DNA from 2 places in the Agathobacter sp. genome. Region 1 is predicted to be linked to the other one. Evidence: predicted binding sites of a transcription regulator. Region 1 holds the regulator's gene; the other holds the start of a gene.
The links. Region 1 encodes Rex, which represses fermentation and respiration genes when NADH is low (regulators of the CRP and FNR family bind a similar motif). Its sites were predicted from a motif close to ATTGTTAANTANTTAACAAT; they were not measured.
Positions count from the first base shown of each region.

Region 1 (10,690 bases):
AGAGTGTGATACCGGCTCTGACCATATCCATATTGCACTCCGGGATTTCTACTATTCCCGCACTGTTTGAGCAGTGCTTGATTGCAATCTCCACTCCTCTTGCCTCAACAAGAGCTATCATACGCTTAAAAAGCTCAAACTGCTCAAAGGCAGGCTCCTTTGACAGCTCATCAGCCCTTGCAAAGTGAGTGAACATTCCCTCTATCATAATATTCGGCAGCTTAGCAATCTGTGCAATAATATCTGCACTTTCCTCAGTCACCTGAAAGCCTATACGGCACATGCCGGTATCTATCTTGATATGTATCTTACAGGTCTTATTTTTAGAAGCTGCGATACGTGAAAGCTCCTTAGCAGTCTCGTAGGTGCACACTGCCGGACGCACATCATTGTCCACTATCTCCTCAAACTGCTCCGGGAAGCTGAGTCCTAAAATAAGTATCGGCTTTTTCCTGCCTGCCGCGATAAGCTGCATTGCCTCGTTGCTTGTGGCAACAGCATAGCCCCACAGATACGGAAGCGGCTCAAGCACCTCTGAAACAGCCTCTGCGCCGTGGCCATAGCCATCAGCCTTTACAACTGCTGCCATCATGGTCCCCGGCTTTAGCTTATTATGCATCGACTCCATATTATATAAAATTGCATCCAGATCTATATCTGCTCTGATTCTGTTAATTGCCATTTTTTTCCACCTTAATCCAAACTTTATCTAATCCATCAATAATATCACTTGCTATCATACCATAAGAGCCAGTATTGTCAAATGCCATATTACCGGCAAGTCCATGAATAAATGCGCCGTATGCCGCAGCCTTTTTCGTATCATGCCACTGCACCAGAAGTCCTCCCACGATACCGCTTAGCACATCTCCGCTTCCGGCTGTTGCCATACCACAGTTGCCTGACAGATTGATAAACGCATCACCATCTGCCGCCGCTATAATTGTGCGAAAATCCTTAAGCACGCAAACCACCTTGTACAAGCTCGCAAACTCTCCTGCCACACCGATGATATCCTCCTGAATATAAGGAATACCATACCCGGTAAGTCTGGACATCTCACCCAGGTGCGGAGTCACGATGACAGGCATTTTATGTTCCTTAAGCAGTGCCATGTTTTCTGATATGATATTAAGCGCATCCGCATCGATTACAAGAGGTATCTCTGCTGTTTTAAGCACTGTTTCCACAAGCATTTTGGCATCATCAGACTTTGAAAGCCCCGGGCCTATCACCACCGCATCTGCCCATTTAAGCTCCGCCTCCAGAACATCAGCTGATGTGACATCAGTACAAAGCAGTGCTTCCGGCAAAGCACATTGGATTATTGAGCGGTTGCACTCAGGCGTCATGATTTTCACCAGTCCTGCACCGCTTTTGTATGCAGCCCTTGCGGAAAGTACTGCGGCACCCGCCATATTGCGGCTTCCGGCTATAATTAACAATTTTCCGAAAGTTCCCTTGTTGGAGTGTGCCGGTCTGTTATCAAGCTTCTTTAAGTCAGACTCATCAAGAGCCCTTACGGATGGCGGATTGCCACAAAAGCTGTGGTCATCTATACCTATAGGCACCATCTTGACCCTGCCGCAATAATCACAGCCCGGCCACAGTAGAAGACCTGTCTTCTTATAAGAAAAGGTATATGTGATATCTGCTTTAAAAACACTTCCCATCACATGTCCTTTATCTGAATCCACTCCCGATGGCACATCAACTGCCACCCTGTAAGCATTTGCCCTGTTAACGGCTGAAATCACATCTGCTAGGGAGCCCTCTATGGCTCGCTTAAGCCCTGTGCCAAACAGTGAATCTATTATTACGTCACTTTTTAATATATTCTCGATATCATTGGCCACCGGAAAGCCATACCTTGCGTATATATTTTTCTGCAGCTCAAAGAGCTCGCTTCCTGCCGCATCTGTGCCAAACGCATAGTACACCATGCATCTGTATCCGGCCTGATTTAGAAGCCTTGCTATCGCGATACCGTCCCCAGCATTATTGCCTCTGCCGCATATCACGGCAAACTCCTTTGATTTATCAAAACATGCAACAAGCTCCCGGACAACACCGGCCGCAGCCTGCTCCATCAGCACCACCGAAGGAACCAAAAAGGTCTGTGATGTTGTATCGTCCAGAAGCTTCATTTCATTACCTGTAACAATATATTCCAATATCAATTCCCCTTATTCTCATTGTTTGCATTATCAGCCTTTGCATTAGTAGCATTGAAAACCATAGGATCATCATATTCAATATCAAAAAGATTTAAAACCTCTGCACCAAAAATATCATGAAGGTACGAATAAATTTCCCTGTTGTTGATATCTCTGTTCTGTTTCCTTATTACATTCTTTTTGAGCTCAACTCTTATATTTGCAATCCAGTCGTCAATTTCCTTTGATTCCAGTTTGTTTTTCTCAATTTTTTCACTGAAATAATCCATCGACAAAAGCATCAGTCTGTCATTTACGGTCTTTATATTCTTTTGGATTTCAATAAGCTCTCCCTCGATATTGTCGGCCTTCTCATTAATTTCATCTATAAGCTGCTTATCCTTATCACGCTTTTCATCTCCGTCATCTCCCATATTAGCAACAATATTAGACATAATTTTTGACTTAAGCTTTTTCAAATTCTTAAGCTCATTGTTGTACTTGCCCTGCAGCTTCAACAGCTCATCCAGCTCTTTTTCCGTGGCTGATATTTCATCAGTCTTACCATGAATGGCAAAAAGTCTGTGCCACTTCTGGTCTAAAACAAGTAAAGGCACTTTTTTCCCTTTTAACGCAGCCTCAAAATCTTTTTTATCATCCATAAGACTCACCCTCTATTTATTTTTGGAATTTTTTACAATATTATAGCTGAGCTGCATAAGGCTGTCAGACAGATGTACACTCTCCACAACCACATCCTTGTCAGGAATCTCAAGGTCCACATGAGCAAAATTCCATATTGCCTTTATGCCAAGTTCCACAAGCTTTGACGCAATGGAGTCAGCCTTTGACTTTGGCATGGTGAGTGCTGCTATATCCACCTTGTGTGTCCTGCAATACTCGCCAAGCTCGCTTAGCATAAGAATCGGAATACCACGCACACTCTTTCCTGAAAGCTCAGGATTCACATCAAATAGAGCTGTAATCACAAAGCCAAGCTTTTCAAACTTTACATAATTGGCGAGCGCCTGTCCCAGATTACCTGCACCGATAATAATTATTCTATGCTCAGTGTCAAGTCCCATTATCTTTCCAATTTCCTCGTAGAGGAACTGAACATTGTATCCATATCCCTGCTGTCCAAAGCCTCCGAAATTGTTGAGATCCTGTCTGATTTGTGAAGCTGTCACCTTCATTCTGTGGCTCAGATCGTTTGATGAAATACGCTCCACTCCCTCATCCAAAAGCTCTCCGAGATATCTATAGTATCGTGGCAGTCGTCTTATAACCGCCTGTGATATTTCTTTACTCAAGTCTTATTCCTCCAATCATCGGGATGTCATTTCTCTTTTAAAGACAAAAACCCAAGATTAATTATAATTTTTTGAAGGTCATCTGTCAATGTGTTAAGAATTTAACATTCAAAAAATTTATAATTATCCCCGGGTTATATCATATTCCAAGGCTAAAAGCCAAAATTCAGATTAAATTGTCTTCTCAAGCTCTTCCCTGATTGCCTTGATAAAGCCTTCGCTGTTTAAAACAGTAGGATTCTCAATTGTTGTGATGAGTGCGAGATCCTTTGTCATCTTTCCGCTCTCAATAGTCTTTATGCAGGCTGCCTCGAGCTTGTCTGCAAACTCTGAAAGTGCAGGAAGCTTGTCAAGCTCTCCTCTCTTTCTGAGTGCTCCTGTCCATGCAAATATAGTAGCTACAGAGTTTGTTGATGTCTCCTCACCCTTTAAATGCTTGTAATAGTGTCTCTGGACTGTTCCATGTGCTGCCTCATACTCATAGTATCCGTGAGGTGATACAAGCACTGATGTCATCATGGCAAGTGAGCCGAATGCAGATGAGATCATATCACTCATTACATCTCCGTCGTAGTTCTTGCATGCCCAGATAAATCCACCCTCAGATTTCATTACTCTGGCAACGGCATCATCGATAAGTGTATAGAAATATGTAATTCCTGCCTTCTCAAAAGCATCCTTGTACTGTGCATCAAAGATTTCCTGGAAGATATCCTTGAAGGTGTGGTCATACTTCTTTGAGATGGTATCCTTTGTGGCAAACCATAAATCCTGCTTTGTATCAAGCGCATACTTAAAGCAGCTATGTGCAAAGCTCTCAATTGAATCGTCTAAGTTGTGCTGTCCCTGAATAACTCCTGCACCCTTAAACTCATGGATTAATTCTCTTGTCTCGGTTCCGTCTTCTGCTGTAAATACAAGCTCTGCCTTTCCCGGACCTGCTACCTTCATCTCTGATGCCTTGTATACATCACCGTATGCATGACGAGCGATTGTGATTTGTTTAACCCATGTCTTTACGTTTGGCTCTATGCCCTTTACAACGATTGGAGCCCTGAATACTGTTCCGTCAAGCATAGCTCTTATTGTGCCGTTAGGGCTCTTCCACATCTCCTTTAAATTGTACTCTGTCATTCTGGCTGCGTTTGGTGTGATTGTCGCACATTTTACTGCTACACCGTATTTCATGGTTGCCTTTGCTGATTCAACGGTCACCTGATCATCTGTACGATTTCGCTCCTCTAAGCCCAGATCATAATACTCTGTCTTTAAATCGATAAAAGGTGTTAAAAGCTCATCCTTTATCATCTGCCAGAGGATTCTGGTCATCTCGTCTCCGTCCATCTCTACAAGGGGTGTTGTCATCGTAATCTTGCTCATTCTTAAATCTCCTTTACTTAATAAGGTTCTCCCAACCAAGGTGTTCCATATTTTCCTTTGAATTGTTTATATGCTCTCTGGCGCATTTTTCTGCCAGCAGTGCGTCATGATTCTTAATTGCCTCGCATATCTGTTTATGCTCGTGAGTGGAGTTTTTAGCTCTCTTTGTCTCGCCGAGTGTCACCTTTCTCACTCTGCCGACATACTCATGATAGTCCTTTAATACTCTCATAAGCTCCTTGCTTCCACCGGCCTCATACAATAGCTCATGAAACCTATTGTCCAGCTCAAGAAGCTGCTTTGCATTGCCCTTTTTCTCGTGAAACTCCGTGAGATAAATATTCTCCTCCATGGCCGCCATGAGCTCATCCGATATCCTCGTTGCAGCCCATCTGGCACAAAGTCCCTCAAGCAGAGCCCTTATCTCATATATATCCCTGATATCATCCGTGGAAACACCCTCCACGAATGCGCCCTTATTTGGGATAATAGATACAAGTCCTTCAAGCTCAAGCTGGCGCAGTGCCTCCCTCACGGGAGTCCTGCTCACCCCAAGCTCATCACCGATATTCTTTTCCTTAAGCTCATCGCCCTTTGCAAATGTTCCTGCAAGTATACCATCCCTGATATGATTGTATACTCTGGCACTCAGGCTGTAATTATCATGTGACATGTACTAATCTACCTCACTATAATACTATATTAAGCTTTTTACAGCAATCAGTAATTTGAACTACAAGCTCATTATCTGTGATGGTAGTCACACGGCCCTCGTCATACTGCTCATCTACCCATTCCTTTATCATGGTCACAAGCTTTGAGTTCTTATCTACCTTTCTGTCATCAGGCAGGCGGTAGTAGGTGTTTATCCACAGCGCTATTCCTGCAAGTCCTGATGTATTAGACACAGCTACAAGAGGTGGTCTGTTTAAGAATTTACCTGTATCAAATATGTTGTAAATCTCCTCATTTTTGAGAAGTCCGTCAGCATGAATTCCGGCTCTCGTCACATTGAAATTTCTGCCGACAAATGGTGTACGGCTCGGCTGCACGTATCCAAGCTCCTTCTCAAAGTACTCTGAGAGCTCTGTAATAACCGTTGTATCCATGCCATCGAGTGTACCCTTAAGCTGTGCATACTCAAATACCATAGCCTCAAGCGGTGTGTTTCCGGTTCTCTCTCCGATGCCAAACAGTGAACAGTTGACGCCGCTTGCTCCGTAGAGCCATGCTGTTGTAGAGTTGTTTACAGCCTTGTAAAAGTCATTGTGTCCATGCCACTCAATCTGTGATGACGGCACACCTGCATGTGTGTTAAGTCCGTATATGATGCCCGGCACACTTCGAGGTATAACTGCTCCCGGGAAGTTTACTCCATATCCCATTGTATCACAGGCACGCACCTTAATCGGAATCTTGTACTCCTCCTGCAGCTTCATGAGCTCAACACAGAAAGGAATAACAAAGCCATATATATCTGAACGTGTGATATCCTCCAGATGGCACCTAGGGCTTATGCCGGTCTCAAGACACTCCCTGATGACTGACAGATACATATTCATAACCTCACGTCTGGTCATCTTCATCTTGTAGAAAATATGATAATCCGAACAGCTTACAAGTATACCGGTCTCCTTTAAGCCTATATCCTTTACCAGCTCAAAATCCTTCTTGCTGGCACGAATCCACGATGTAACCTCAGGGAACTTGTAGCCTCTCTCGAGACACTTATAAACAGCGTCCCTGTCCTTTTTGCTATAGAGGAAAAACTCACTTTGTCTGATTATCCCCTTAGGGCCTCCAAGCTTATGTAAATAATCATAAATGGTAACTATCTGCTCAGTAGTGTATGGTGCTCTCGACTGCTGACCATCTCTGAAGGTGGTATCTGTAATCCAAATGTCCTCAGGCATATTGTGAGGCACTATTCTGTCATTGAATGCTATCTTAGGAACTTCTGAATAAGGAAAGAGATTTCTAAAAGTATTCGGCTCATCTACATCAACGAGCTGGTAAAAATGCTCTTCAAGCTGTAGTAAATTTGTTTTTTCGTTCATCAAAACTTCTCTCATCTTCGCATCTCCTGTGCTTAGTTTTATCTTTTGAATAATTGTATACAATTATACTTTTTGTGTCAATAAAAAAATTTAAATCTTAGTGTAACACTTTGTTATGTCTATCATAACCTAGAGTGTAAATAAATTTTATTGGAGGTCACTTATGAGTGATTTAGCAGCAACAAACTGTTCATGCAGCAATACAGATAACGGATGCGGATGTTCTTCGATTTTATGGATTATCCTGTTACTGTGCTGCTGTTGTGGAAATGGCAACGGAGGCTCTTTCTTCGGAGGAAACGATTGTGGAAGCGGCAATAACAGCTGTATCTGGGCTATCATCTTACTTTTCTGCTGTGGTGGCTTTGGCTGTGGTGGTGGCAGCAATAATGGCTGCGGATGTGGCTGCGGCTGCTGATTTACATTTTTACTGCGGGTCTTTAGGACCCGCAGCTTTTTACGATTTTTCAGTATTCTTTTTTTGCCTGTGCTGCTCTTTTTCTTTGAGCTTTTCAATGACTTTACACTCGCCCTTCACCCTGTGCTTTTTGATGCATTCTTCATCTATCTCGTATACGTCGTGACCATCTATGATAAGCATATATCTTTTTTTAATAATGTATGCTGTAAACATGCATAATGTGAATCAGGTGACATATTATATAGAAATATATTTTAAAGGATTTTTATGGACGAGAACAGCCTGTTTACACCATTCGATGAAATAACCCAGACAAGGGAGCTTCAGATGCTTAAAACCATAATCCCATATATGCCGCACGACTCACAAAAGCAGATGACTCTTATGGTTCACTACATATCACTTATGAATTCAATGAGAATGATAGATTCTGCGCCGGCACTGTCCGTTGCAGAGACAGAAAGTATGGCAGACAGAAGGCTTTCCATGCTCAATGCCTTAAAGAAATACTGCAGTAAAAGCGAACAGGATACGATAGACAATCTGTTAAATATTTTTTCAGTTTTGGACAATAGGGAGATTTATGACAAAGCAGGAATTTTTAAATAATTTTGCACAAAAGGAAAAACCGAAGGATACAACAAGCGCCATGCCGTTTCTCATGGAAAGTATTAAGGAAGCAAAGCGTAACGGCATAGAATTTACCAAAGAAGAGGTCTATTCCATGTGCACTGAGCTAAGCAAAAACCTGCCTGAGAAAAACCGCAGGCAGGTTGAAAGGCTTTTAAAAATGCTATAGTTTAGTTTTTAAATGAATCTGTATTTATGCGGAGTATCTTGTCTATCGGTGCCGGCGAGTTTCCCTTGCCATCAGTGCCCTCAAGATACTTCTCCCCCGCAGATTCAAAAATGACATACAGGCTTTTATCCACGCTGTCAAGCTCCTCTGAGCCCGGTGGCATCTCTATTGTGATGTCGGGGCTGTTTGGCCTTGATGAGAGAGCTATGAGTGATTTGTAGCACTTGATATACGATGACACATTCCTGCCATAGGAGGTGCTCAGATATACCTTTCCCGAGGTATCAAATGTCACTCCCTGCACTCTGGCAGGTATCGTATATGTGCTTAAGCTTGTGAGCCTGTCATCCTTTTTGTCATAATAATATGCTACCATCTTTGACTTAAGAAGGATATTGTGAGTGGCTATCCACAGCCTGCCTCCATAGTACGTGATGCACGACGGCTTGTTTCCCACATCAAACACATCGACCACACCTGTCGCATCGATGACCTGCTTGGAATTCGCAGTGGCCATAAGAGAGATAAAATCATATGAGATGCGCTCCACAGTTGTGTCGTAGGAATTGCATACCCATACATTTTCTCCGTCAAAGGCAATTCCTCCCAGATGGCTGTTTGCATCCATGCCAAGTGTCACGAGGTACTCTCCGTCCTCCCTGTCAAATACCATCAGCTCCCCTAGTGAGCCCTTGTCATCAGAATAGCTTGTGATAAGCACGTATTCGTCCGTGATACAGATTCCCTGCGGGCACTGTGCCTCACTGAAAATATAATTATTGAGAAAATCATTCTCCTTCGTCTCCGGCATTCCCGGAATATTTATTTCATCTATAAAATCGTAATCGCAATCCTTAAGCGCCATTGTATGCGCTTTTTTATTATTCCTGTAATTATAATGCTCTACGCTGTATTCGTTGTTAACAGTCCTGACCCATTTGGCATATACGACATATCCATTTGCTTTTTCGTAGGTCAGAACATCTGCCTTTTTTGAAAAATGCTCATCCAGATACCAGCCATCAAATTTATAACCGTATTTGTGCGGTTCTCTAAGTCCCATGAATTTCTGCTTTGGTGTGATGTATCCATAATTATTGATATTGTTTGCCGCACCGCCCAGATTATAGTAAATATATGAAACACCATCACTTTCCGACATATTGTCAAGTAGTGTATTTAGTGATGGCCCGGAAGCAAAAGAGGCAGCTTCTGCCTCTTTTATCTCCGATGCAAACACATGAGTATTGGTAAAAATCAATGTAAGTAATATAATTAATGCTATTCTACTCTTCAACTTCAACAAGCTTGCTTGCCCTTTCTTCTATCTGTTTTGCAGCCACATCATCCGGTGCCTGCTCATATCTGGCAAACTCATATGAGAATGTGCCGCTTCCGCTCGTCATTGAGCGAAGGGTGGCATTGTATCCATAGAGCTCCAAATAAGGAATATCTGCTGCTATCTCCTGATATCCACCTTCTGTCGGGTTCATGCCCATCACTCTTGCACGTCTCTTGTTGAGCTCACCCATCACATCACCTGTATAGCCCTCAGGCACCACTACCTTAAGTGTGGCAATCGGCTCAAGAAGCACAGGCTTTGCCTCCATAATGCCCTTTTTAAATGCCTGCTGTGTTGCCACCTTGAAGGCCATCTCCGATGAATCCACAGGATGATAAGAGCCGTCATACAGCACAGCCTTTATGCCTGTCACAGGATAGGCTGCAAGAGGTCCCTTTTTCACAGACTCTGCGATACCCTTTTCAACAGCCGGGAAGAAGTTCTTCGGTACAGCTCCTCCTACGACCGTCTGCTCAAATACATATGGCGTATCCATATCACCTGACGGCTCAAAGGTCATCTTGACATGTCCGTACTGTCCGTGTCCGCCTGACTGCTTCTTGTACTTATACTCTACATCGGATTTTTTCCTGATAGTCTCCTTAAAGGCTACCTTTGGACGCATAAGCTCTATCTCCACCTTGTACTTTTCAAGAAGCTCACTTGCCACTACCTCAAGCTGCATATCTCCGATACCATATAGTACAGTCTGTCCATTTTCACTGTCATTTACACTGTTTAGAGTCAGATCCTCCATTAACAGTTTCTGTAAAGACTGGGAAATCTTGTCCTCATCGCCCTTTTTCTTTGCCTTGTAGCGCATTGCCACATACGGCTTTGATATACTTGTTCTAAGATATGTAACCGGCATATTTCTGGTGGAAAGTGAATCTGTCGTAAGAGTCTTCGCAAGCTTTGCAAGCGCTCCGATATCACCTGCATGAAGCTCCTTCACTTCCTCCACCTTACTTCCTCTCATCACATAGAGCTTTCCGATTTTCTCATCGCAGTCCCTGTGATAATTGTAAAGCACATCGTCTGTCTTTAATACACCCGAATTAACCTTGATCAGTGAATACTTACCGATGTACGGGTCAACTATCGACTTGAACACATAAGCACTCTTTGATTTTGCAAAATCATAATCAGCATTATACACCTCATTTGTTTTGGTGTTAATACCTGTACAGCTTCTCTTCTCCGGACTCGGCAGGTATTTCAC
Region 1 covers NZ_CDRTEH010000002.1:44,521-55,210, reverse strand. The annotation lists gene alr (alanine racemase) at 1-682, opposite strand, end outside; gene ACW6PM_RS02395 (NAD(P)H-hydrate dehydratase) at 672-2,174, opposite strand; gene ACW6PM_RS02390 (hypothetical protein) at 2,177-2,818, opposite strand; gene ACW6PM_RS02385 (redox-sensing transcriptional repressor Rex) at 2,831-3,469, opposite strand; gene ACW6PM_RS02380 (NADP-dependent isocitrate dehydrogenase) at 3,641-4,849, opposite strand; gene ACW6PM_RS02375 (GntR family transcriptional regulator) at 4,863-5,522, opposite strand; gene ACW6PM_RS02370 (2-isopropylmalate synthase) at 5,539-6,921, opposite strand; gene ACW6PM_RS02365 (chorion class high-cysteine HCB protein 13) at 7,070-7,324, shown strand; gene ACW6PM_RS02360 (hypothetical protein) at 7,364-7,507, opposite strand; gene ACW6PM_RS02355 (hypothetical protein) at 7,595-7,936, shown strand; gene ACW6PM_RS02350 (hypothetical protein) at 7,911-8,126, shown strand; gene ACW6PM_RS02345 (InlB B-repeat-containing protein) at 8,128-9,429, opposite strand; gene ACW6PM_RS02340 (elongation factor G) at 9,413-10,690, opposite strand, start outside.

Region 2 (10,690 bases), on a different contig from region 1:
TTAATTTCTGTCAAAATAATTCAATGTAATTTAATTTCTGCGGCTGATTAATCATCATATCTGATGTTTAATACTTCCTTCATATGCTCGATTGGCATGTCCTTTCCTGTCCAGAGCTTGAACGCTGCTGCTCCCTGGAAAAGCATCATTCCAAGACCGTTCATTGTCTTGCAGCCCACCTCTTTTGCCATAGAACGCATCTTTGTCTCAAGTGGAGAGTAAGGTACGTCGATTACGATAAGCTCAGGACGGAAGAATGATTTGTCAGGTACTACAGACATTCCCTCGAGCGGCTTCATACCAACACCTGTTCCGTTTACGAAGATGTAGGAATCAGCCATCTCTTCTCTAAGCTTCTCCTTGTCATCAAGGTCGTAAAGAGTAGCCTTGCAGTCTGTCTTCTCGTTGATCTTTCTAACTGTTTCCTTGGCGTTTGCCCAGAACTTGTCATGGATGTTGAAGATTGAGATTTCCTTTACACCGTCAAGTGCTGCCTGAATCTCGATAGCTGTAGCAGCTCCGCCAGCTCCTGCGATTGTCATCTTCTTTCCGATAACATCGATGTCGTTATCCTTGAGTGCCTGCATGAAGCCGATACCGTCTGTGATGTGTCCTGTGAGTACTCCGTTCTCGTTTACTATTGTATTTACAGCTCCGCAAAGCTCTGCTGCCGGTGAAAGCTTGTCTAAGTACTGTCCTACAACTGTCTTGTTTGGCATTGATACATTAGAGCCTACAAGCTTTAATGCTCTGATTCCCTTAACCGCATCCTCAAGAGTGTTGTTGTCAACCTCAAATGCCAGATAAGCGTAGTCAAGTCCAAGGTAAGCAAATGCCTCATTGTGCATTGCCGGTGAGCTTGAATGTCTGATTGGGTAAGCCATAAGTCCGATGAGTTCTGTGTGTCCTGTGATTCTCTCTGCCATGATTAAATCTCCTTCATTTTAAAATGTAATAATATTGATTATTCGTATTTTACTTAGCTATGTTTTCAACGATGCCCACTTCGTTAAAAACTTAACAACCTTTGATACTGATATTATAACGCATTATTTTCGGTACTTCCAATGCTTATTTTGTTATTTTTTAATAGCTTTACTGTACTAATCATGCTATAATATACACAAATAAAGGCTATAACATTTGCAATCCATAGACTGTATCTATTATTTTAAGGAGATTTATGCATGACGCTCAATCAATTAAGCTATTTTTACCAAGCGGCAGTTCTGGAGCACTTCAATCAGGCTGCCGAAAAAATGAATATAACAGAGCCAAGCCTCAGCCGTTCGATAACTGCTTTAGAGGACGAGCTTGGTGTAACCTTATTTGAAAAGAGAGGCCGGAATGTAATTCTGACCAAGGCCGGGGAGATTTTTTTAGAACATGTGTCCACTATTCTGGACGATATAAAGAGAGCCGAGAACAAAATGCACCAGATTGCAACCGACGGCGGACACATCGATATCGCCTATGTATCACCTCTTGCAAAGGTGTTTATCCCAACTATCGTGCGCTCTTTCCTCTCCGAAAAGGAAAATAAAAATATCACCTTCAATTTCTTTCAGGACATCACCTCTGTGAATATTGATGGATTAAAAAAAGGCAGGTATGACATAATTTTCGGTTCATACTCGCCTGATGAAAATGGTATTGATTTTGTTCCTATTATAAAGCAGGAAATAGTTGCCATACTGCCTCCCGGCCACCCACTGACACTTAAGGATACCATGGAAGCCACTGATTTCGCTGACTATCCTGTGCTCGGCTATGCCAGACACTCAGGCCTTGGCAAGTACACCAGAAGCTTTTTCAAGAAGCATGATGTATCGCCAAACTTCATATGTGAGTCACCCGATGAGAACGGCATCGCCTCCCTCGTGGCACAGGGCTTTGGAATTGCGCTTGTCGCAGATGTCGATGCAATTCACCGCGATGACATCTGCATACGCCACCTCGTATCGCATGAGTCATTCTCACACACTGTCTACATGGGCTACATGACAGGCAAATACCAGCTTCCGGCTATCAAGCGCTTCATAGAGTTTGTGCGGGAAAGTTGCAGCTAGGCAGTCTCCTCGAGCACAAACCTGATAAATGCCTTCGCAACCGGTGATAAATATCTCTGCTTAAGCGTTGCCAGATACACCGCTCTCTCATAAGGAGGATTGTATATATCAAGTGTCTTTACAGAAAGTGACCGAAGTATTGGAATATCAGGCATCACAGCTATTCCAAAGCCCTGCGCCACGAGACCCGCCATACTCGAATCCTCCTCCATCTCGAAGGCCACCTTCGGAAACTGTCCTATCTCCTCAAACATCTGGTCAATGACCGGACGCAGACCGCTGCCCTTCTCAAAATAAATCTGCGGATACTCTATTGTGTCGCGCAAATCCACACTGTCCTTTATGGAAAGCGGATGGTCCATGGGCACTGCAAGCACAAGCTTCTGATTCGCAATCTTCTTAAAATCTATATCCTGTTCCCCATCCTTATAAGAAGAAAAAACTATGTCATATTTGTCATCCTTTAGTCCATCTATAATCTCACCGGTTGTTCCAACCGTAAAATGAAATTCTATATCATAATCCGGGTATGCATTGAGAAATTTACGCACCAGCTTTGGCGCGAACTCACTTCCCATCGTATATATATAAGCCAGATGTATGATTCCATGCCTGCTGCCATTGACCTCTTTAATGCGCTGCACACCCTCATTAAGCACCTTTAATGATTCCTCAACATACGGCAGAAACATCTTCCCATATCTTGTCAGCACGACATTTCTTCCCTTTTTTTCAAACAAACGCGTGCCAAGCTCCTGCTCAAGCTGTGAGATTGCATGGCTTAAAGACGGCTGCGTAATCGACAGCATCTGTGCCGCCCTCGTATAATGTTCTTCCTGCGCCAGTACCTTGAAGTACTGCAATTGACTCAGATTCATAGTACACCCCCTGTGTATTTAGTCTAAAGATAATATACACTATTTGATAGACAAAAACTATAGGTTTCGAATAAAAGATGCATTGGACATTTATATATTTTTGCTGTACCTTGAATGTAACAAGAGTGCACTGCACTTTTTGATTGTTAAAAAAATCACATACTTTGTATATCACAGCCTTTGATAACAAATATTGACAATCAATTTAATGAAACAAAACTATAATGTAATGAGAGCAATTTACACTACCGTGTGCCCACCCGGTTAGCAGATTAAGGAGAAAAATACTATGAAAAACAAATATCCACATATTTTTGAGCCAATTACAGTACGCAGAATGACAGTAAAGAACCGTATCGTCATGACTCCAATGGGAACTAACTACGGTGAGCAGAACGGAGAAATGAGCTTTCTCCACATCAACTACTATGAGCAGAGAGCAAAGGGCGGCACAGGTCTCATCATCGTTGAGAATGCAAGCGTTGACTCTCCACAGGGTTCAAACGGAACAACACAGCTTCGTATTGATTTAGACAACTACATCCCAAGACTTTTCAAGCTCTGCGAGAGTGTTCATAAGCACGGTGCATGTATCGCGATACAGTTAAATCACGCCGGTGCTTCTGCAATGAGCTCACGTATCGGAATGCAGCCTGTATCAGCATCAGACGTACCTTCAAAGGCAGGTGGGGAAATCCCAAGACCTCTCGAGAAGGATGAAATCATGCACATCGTAAAGAAATACGGTGAGGCAGCCAAGCGTGCCCAGATCTGTGGCTTCGACGCTGTTGAAATCCACGCAGGACACTCTTACCTTATCAGTCAGTTCCTTTCACCTATCACAAACAATAGAACTGACGAGTTCGGCGGCTCTGCAGAGAACCGTGCAAGATTTGCAAAGCTGGTTATCGAGGAGGTGCGTAAGCAGGTTGGACCTTTCTTCCCTATCTTCGTCCGTATCAGTGCAGACGAGCTCATGGAGGGTGGAAACACACTCGAGGATACACTTGAGTACTTAAAGTATTTTGAGAAGGAAGTCGATGTATTCGACGTATCATGTGGTCTCAACGGATCTATCCAGTACCAGATTGATGCAAACTACTTACCTGACGGATGGCGTTCATTCATGGCAAAGGCTGTAAAAGAGAAATACAACAAGCCATGTATCACAGTTGGAAATATCCGTGACCCACAGGTAGCTGAGGACATCCTTGCGGGAGGCGATGCTGATTTCATCGGTATGGGCCGTGGACTTATCGCTGATCCTGAGTGGGTTAATAAGGTAGAGTTCGGAAATGTGTGCGATATCAGAAAATGTATATCATGTAACATCGGATGCGCAGGACACAGAATCGGTCTCAACCAGCCAATCCGCTGTACAGTAAACCCTGCCGTAAACAGCGGTGAGGATTACATGAAGACAAAGGTAAACAAGCCTTGCAACGTGGTTGTAATCGGTGGTGGTACTGCCGGTCTTGAGGCAGCCTGCACAGCAGCAGAGGTTGGATGTACAACCTTCCTCATTGAGAAGAAGGCAGAGCTTGGCGGACTTGCATCAGTTATCTCAAGGATTCCTGACAAGAAGCGTCTTGCAGACTTCCCTAACTACATGATTCACCGTGCAAGCAAGCTTCACAACCTGTTTGTTTTCAAAAATACATCAGCAACAGTTGACATGGTAAAGGCTTTAAACCCTGATATCATTGTAAACGCAACAGGCTCTGTACCTACTCTCCCACCTATCACAGGTCTTCACGACCTCGTTGACAAGGATGGCACAAACGTAGCAACAGTCCTTAAGATGATTGAGCGCATCAATGAGTATCCTGAGGATATGAAGGGACAGAAAATCGCCATCATCGGCGGTGGTGCCGTAGGTCTTGACGTGATGGAATTCTTCACAGAAAGAGGCGCAGAGGTAACAATGGTTGAGATGCTTCCAATGATTGGAAACGGACTTGACCCTGTCACAAAGTGTGACACAAACGCAAAAATGGCAAAATACGGTGTAAAACAGATGACTAACACTGCTCTGCAGGAGGTTAAGAATGACCGTTTCATCGTAAAGAATCCAGAGGGTGAGATTGAGGAAATCCCATTTGATTACGGATTCATCTGCCTTGGTATGAGAGCCAACACACCTGTTCTTTCAGAGATTGATGAGGCCTTCAGTGATACCAATGTTGAAATCGTAAATATCGGAGACAGCAAGCGTGCCCGCAGAATCATTGAGGGTACAGAGGAAGGTAGAAATATCTTAAACGTGCTTGCCCGTCATGATTATTTATAAAACTTCGTAACTATTTCTGATTACCGGAATAGTTGCAAAATTCTCCTTTAAAATAATAAACCTATAAAAACTCCTAAAAAACAACAGCTCGCGGGAAACCGCGAGCTGTTGTTTTATCATATTCCTGTATAACAGGAAGCTATCTAATGATCTTGTAATAAGACTTAAATCTAGCTGAAGAACAGTTTCTTCACATCATCAACCGGCATATCCTGTCCTGTGTAAAGCTTGAATGCGGCAACACCCTGCCATAAGAGCATTCCCTTTCCGCCTACGCATGTGCAGCCTGCCTCTTTTGCTTCGCGAAGAAGCTTTGTCTCCTCCGGATTGTAAACTGCATCTGCAACTACAAGCCCCGGTCTGAAAGCTGAAAGATCTTTTACCACGCTCTGATCATCCAGAGGCTTCATGCCAACGATTGTTGCATTTGCAAAGATATCGCTTGACTGGATTTCCTCTGTCATCTTGGCTGTATCATCAATATCGTATACATTTACAACACAATCAGGAACTGCTTTTTTAATCTTCTCTGCAGTCTGTAGTGTACGCTCGAAGAAAGCATCATTTTTGTTGAAAATAGTAATCTCACGCGCTCCATCCAATGCACACTGCACCTGAATAGCTGTAGCAGCTCCGCCGCCTCCGGCAACTGTGATTTTCTTTCCTTTGATGTCGATTCCGTGATCCTTTAAGTTGTGTACGAATCCCTCACCGTCTGTGATGTGTCCTGTAAGCTTACCGTTGTCATTTACGATAGTGTTTATGGCTCCGATAATCTGGGCTGCCGGTGAAAGCTCGTCCATGTACTTTGCAGCCTCTACCTTATCAGGCATAGTCACATTACATCCACGCATGTTGAAGGTCTTCATTGCTGCAATAGCATCCTTAACCTTGTCTTCTTTTATATCAAATGCAACGTATGCATAGTCCAGACCGAGTTTTTCAAAACTGTAGTTGTACATAGCCGGTGAACCTGAATGACCGACCGGTGATCCTATGAGTGCTAATAAGCCTGTGTGACCTGAAATACGCTTTTCCATTGTAAATCCTCCTAAGTGTTTCGTTTTGTATTATGATAACTCTTTTATAAGACATGCGCAAGCACTTTTTTCATTTAAAGCGTTAAAGTTTATTTTATTCTTTTCCTCATCTTTATATATTCACGAAATACAGGTCTGATTGGATCAGAAATATCCTCCGGAATATCATCCACATCGAAAAACTTAAGCTCCTCGACTTCCTCCTCCTGGCGCTTTATGGTGCCGTGATATTTGCGGCAGATATATATAATCTCCACATTATAGACTTCATCCCCATTCGGATAGATGTAATGTGTTTCCTCGCCTGAATTGATATAAAACAGCTCCATCTCGTCTGCAACAAGTCCCATCTCCTCAAAGAGTTCTCTTTTTGCAGCCTCCTCGACAGTCTCTCCAAGCTCTATAGAACCGCCTGCGTAGCCCCACTGGTGATTGTCTGTGCGCTTTCCGAGAAGCACCTGTCCGTTTTCATTTTCAACGATAATGCTCGCTCCTGCCTGCAGTAAAGGGGCATGTCCGACCACCTTTCTAAGATCCATTATATAATTGCTCATGTTGTGTCCTTTCTTATATCTCATCAAGCAAAAAATCCGCTGTACTATAATACCTATAGTATAGCGGATTTCAAATTTGTTTTCCATATATAAAGCACATAAAATTCATCAGCTCACAGCCCTGTATTCCTCAAGCGCTTCCTTAGCCCTTGGTGTAAGCCTGCGTGGAACCGAAATCTCAACCGTCACATACTGGTCTCCCTTTACGGAAGGATTCTTCATGCTTGAAATACCCTTGCCCTTGAGACGTATCTTGCTGCCGCCCTGTGTACCTGCCTTGATGCTGCACTCCACATCTCCATAAAGAGTATGCACCCTCGCCTTACCACCGAGAGCTGCTGTCGTAAACGGAACACGGATTGTACTGTATACATTCTGTCCCTTACGCTCAAACTCCCTGCTCGGTGTCACATTTACGTTGAGAAGCACATCTCCGGCTGCACCACCGTTTATGCCCGGATTGCCCTGTCCTTTAAGTCTGACTGTCTTGCCCGACTCGATTCCTGCCGGAATATGGATGGACAGATTGGAAACCTTGCCTGTGGACGGATCCTGTAATGAAATGGATTTCTCGCATCCGAAAACAGCCTCGTCAAAAGAAATCGTAAGGTCAGCCATAACATCAGAACCCTTGCGACTCGTTGAACGTCCCCTAGCTGAACCACCTGTAAAGCTGCTCCAATCTGTACTATTTCCACCGAAGCCCCCTGCTCCACCTGTGCTGTATGAACCACGACTTCCGGAGCTGCCACCATGTGAAAACACATCTCCGAACATTGAGAAAATATCATCCATATCCCCGGAGCCGTTCTCAAAATGAAATTCCTGACGTGTAAATGGTCCACCATTTGAGCTGTATGAGCCACTGAAAGAACCATTGCCGCCAAATCCACCGAAGCCGCCCTGCGTAGCCTGTCTTGCAGCCTCCTCGGAAAAGCCATCCTGCAGACCTGCAAAGCCAAACTCGTCATAGAGCTTACGCTTTTTCTCATCACTTAATACATTGTATGCCTCCGTGACATCCTTAAACATCTCCTCAGCATGCGCATCTCCTGCATTTGTATCAGGATGATACTTCTTTGCCAGCTTACGATAAGCCCTCTTTATTGCCTCTTTATCCGCACTCTTGTTCACTCCAAGAGTCTCATAATAATCTCTCTTTGCTGCCATTATACTCACCTGCCTTTCTATTTACCTGTAACAATTTATCTTCATAATTAAACATTATAAATTACACCATATAGTATAAGCGGACTGCACAGGCAGCCCGCTTATCATTTGCAATATCTGATTATCCCTCGATTGAGATACATTTCTTTTCCTCAACCTGTGGTTTAGGCTGCTTCTTTGGAATATCCAGGCGAAGGATTCCATGCTTGAAGGATGCCTTTATGTCATCCTGCTCAATCTCGTCACCCACATAGAAAGTTCTCTGGCAGCTTCCTGAGTAGCGCTCTCTGCAGATATACTTCTTGCCATCTTCCTCTTTCTGATCTTTCTCTAAGCCTTTCTCTGCTGTAATGGTCAGATAACCATTCTCTAAAGAAGCCTTAATCTCATCCTTTTTGAATCCCGGAAGATCCATCTCAAGCTCATAGCCTTTATCGCTTTCCTTGATATCTGTGAGCATCATTCTCTTTCCGTTGTGTCCGTATAATTTCTTCTGTGCCTTCTGTACGTCCCTGTCATCAAACCAAGGATCATTGAACCATGGATTACTGAAAAAAGTATCAAATAAGTTGTTGTTTGTAGTTGTTAATAACATAGGTCATACCTCCTTATATACCTGTAACTTTCCTTTCGGAAATTTGCTTTCTTTTGTTTACAAGTATGTTATAGCACTATTATTAGCACTCGTCAATAGTGAGTGCTAATAAAAATTATAAACTTTTTATTAATTAGTTACAGCACAACCTTATCTTCTGCGGATAATACTGCAACACCATATACAGTTTCATCTTATCTACCCTGTTCCAGTCTTTCTTTGATACCTGCTGCTCATTCATTGCATACGGTATCACAAAGGACGTCTCCTCACCGGCATTAAGCTTTATCTCCAAAGCTTCCAAAGTAGGATTTAATTTAAAAAACAGTTCCATGTCATACTGATCACCATTGGTTCCCATTTGAAATGCAAGGCTTGTAAGATCAAGTGATGTTGTATCGTCCTTTACTTTGGTAACTGACAAGGTTATAAACCCCACACGCACACTGTCGAAAGGATATTCTGAACCATCATCCATCTGATGATATACATAATCCGGACATTTTTCTTTTAGGAGACTGCCATCGCCCCACTCCCATCCGGTCTGCTTTATCTCATAATTTCCAAGCTTAATAGTGTCATTTTCTGTATATGTGATGACCTTTGGGGATGGATAGCAATGATTCAGATAAACAATCCTTGCCAAAACAGCAATCATCACAATTCCTATGAGCATTCCCGAAAAAAGCCTTACTTGTTTTGATTTTCTTTGCTTCATAATAAATTCTCCTCGTCACTTCAATTTAAACCTTCCGCTGTCCACCAGATAGATTACATCGGATAGATTTTCAAGCTCATCCTTATCGTGAGAGCTAAGCAGTATAAGACTTCCTTTATCACGCATATCCCTTATGATTTCTGACAGTTTTTCCTGCCCCTCCTTGTCCAGGGCGTTAAAAGGTTCATCCAGCAAAAGAAACTTTGGTTCCTCCATAATGGCACAGGCAATACCCAGTCTCTGCTTCATTCCAAGAGAATATTTTCTATACTTTCTCTTATCCTGTGGGTTCAGTCCAACCGTTTCAAGTGCCCTGCTTATATCAACTTCACCTTTATTTATTGATGCAAGCATTTTTAGATTGTCATAGCCTGTATAACTATCTATAAAGGCAGGATTCTCAATAAGCATTCCTATCTTTTCCGGAAAAGCCATATTTTTTCCAAGCACCTTGCCATCGATACTGATGGTACCGCTTGTAGGATACATAAGTCCGCTTACCGCTCTCATCAGCATTGTCTTGCCGGAGCCGTTTACGCCCTGAAATCCATATATATTACCACTTTCCAGTGTCATGCATACATCATCGAGTACCAGAGCATCCTTTATCTTTTTAGAAACATGTTCTATCTCTATCTTCATAAAAATACCTCACAAAATATTCTTTCTGTTAAAATACACACTTCCGGATACAATAGAAACCACCATCACAATAATGCAGCTTATTATTCCGGCAGCCGCATCCATTCCACCCGCACAGAGCCTGTTGTTTCTGATGATCATAAGATAATTGCCCATAAGAAACGGACTCACCCAGTAAACAGACACCACAAGATAAACTATGGAAACAATATATCCAGCGATCGCACCGGCAAAAATACTGATAGTAAGCTGCACCACCGCAATTGTACAGGCGCATAACATTGGCAGTATCAGCCATACAAGCACTTCATTTCCGGTCGAAAACTGCTGCATATCTATTCCCATTTCCATAAGCATATCATCAGGCTTTGTGCTCCACTTCCCGATTGCACATGTCACAGCCGCAAGAACCAGTATCATTGCAGCATAATACATAATCACATTTATGACCGTCCATATGTACTTACTCCATAACCACTTAAACCTGCTGCCTGACAATATCAGTGTCTTTTTGCCGGCACCATACAGATCTGACAATGGATAAAATCCTACCATAAAAAATAAAAACGCATAAAACAAAAACCACGACACCGGAATGGTAAATACGCTGTCATCTGTCTTTATGTATGGCGGCATACCCTGAAGTATATTTGTAAAGTATGCCAAAAATCCAAGCTCCGGTGAATTTACACTAAAATCACTGACGGTGATAAATGAAAAAAATACAAATATGA
Region 2 covers NZ_CDRTEH010000010.1:46,447-57,136, forward strand. The annotation lists gene ACW6PM_RS09190 (shikimate dehydrogenase) at 48-926, opposite strand; gene ACW6PM_RS09195 (LysR family transcriptional regulator) at 1,188-2,069, shown strand; gene ACW6PM_RS09200 (LysR family transcriptional regulator) at 2,066-2,947, opposite strand; gene ACW6PM_RS09205 (oxidoreductase) at 3,237-5,237, shown strand; gene aroE (shikimate dehydrogenase) at 5,408-6,277, opposite strand; gene ACW6PM_RS09215 (NUDIX hydrolase) at 6,367-6,831, opposite strand; gene ACW6PM_RS09220 (DnaJ C-terminal domain-containing protein) at 6,940-8,001, opposite strand; gene ACW6PM_RS09225 (Hsp20/alpha crystallin family protein) at 8,123-8,596, opposite strand; gene ACW6PM_RS09230 (hypothetical protein) at 8,730-9,314, opposite strand; gene ACW6PM_RS09235 (ATP-binding cassette domain-containing protein) at 9,330-9,956, opposite strand; gene ACW6PM_RS09240 (hypothetical protein) at 9,966-10,690, opposite strand, start outside.
Region 2: a site for Rex is predicted at 3,090-3,109, ahead of ACW6PM_RS09205 (oxidoreductase). Genes of this name have one in related genera too.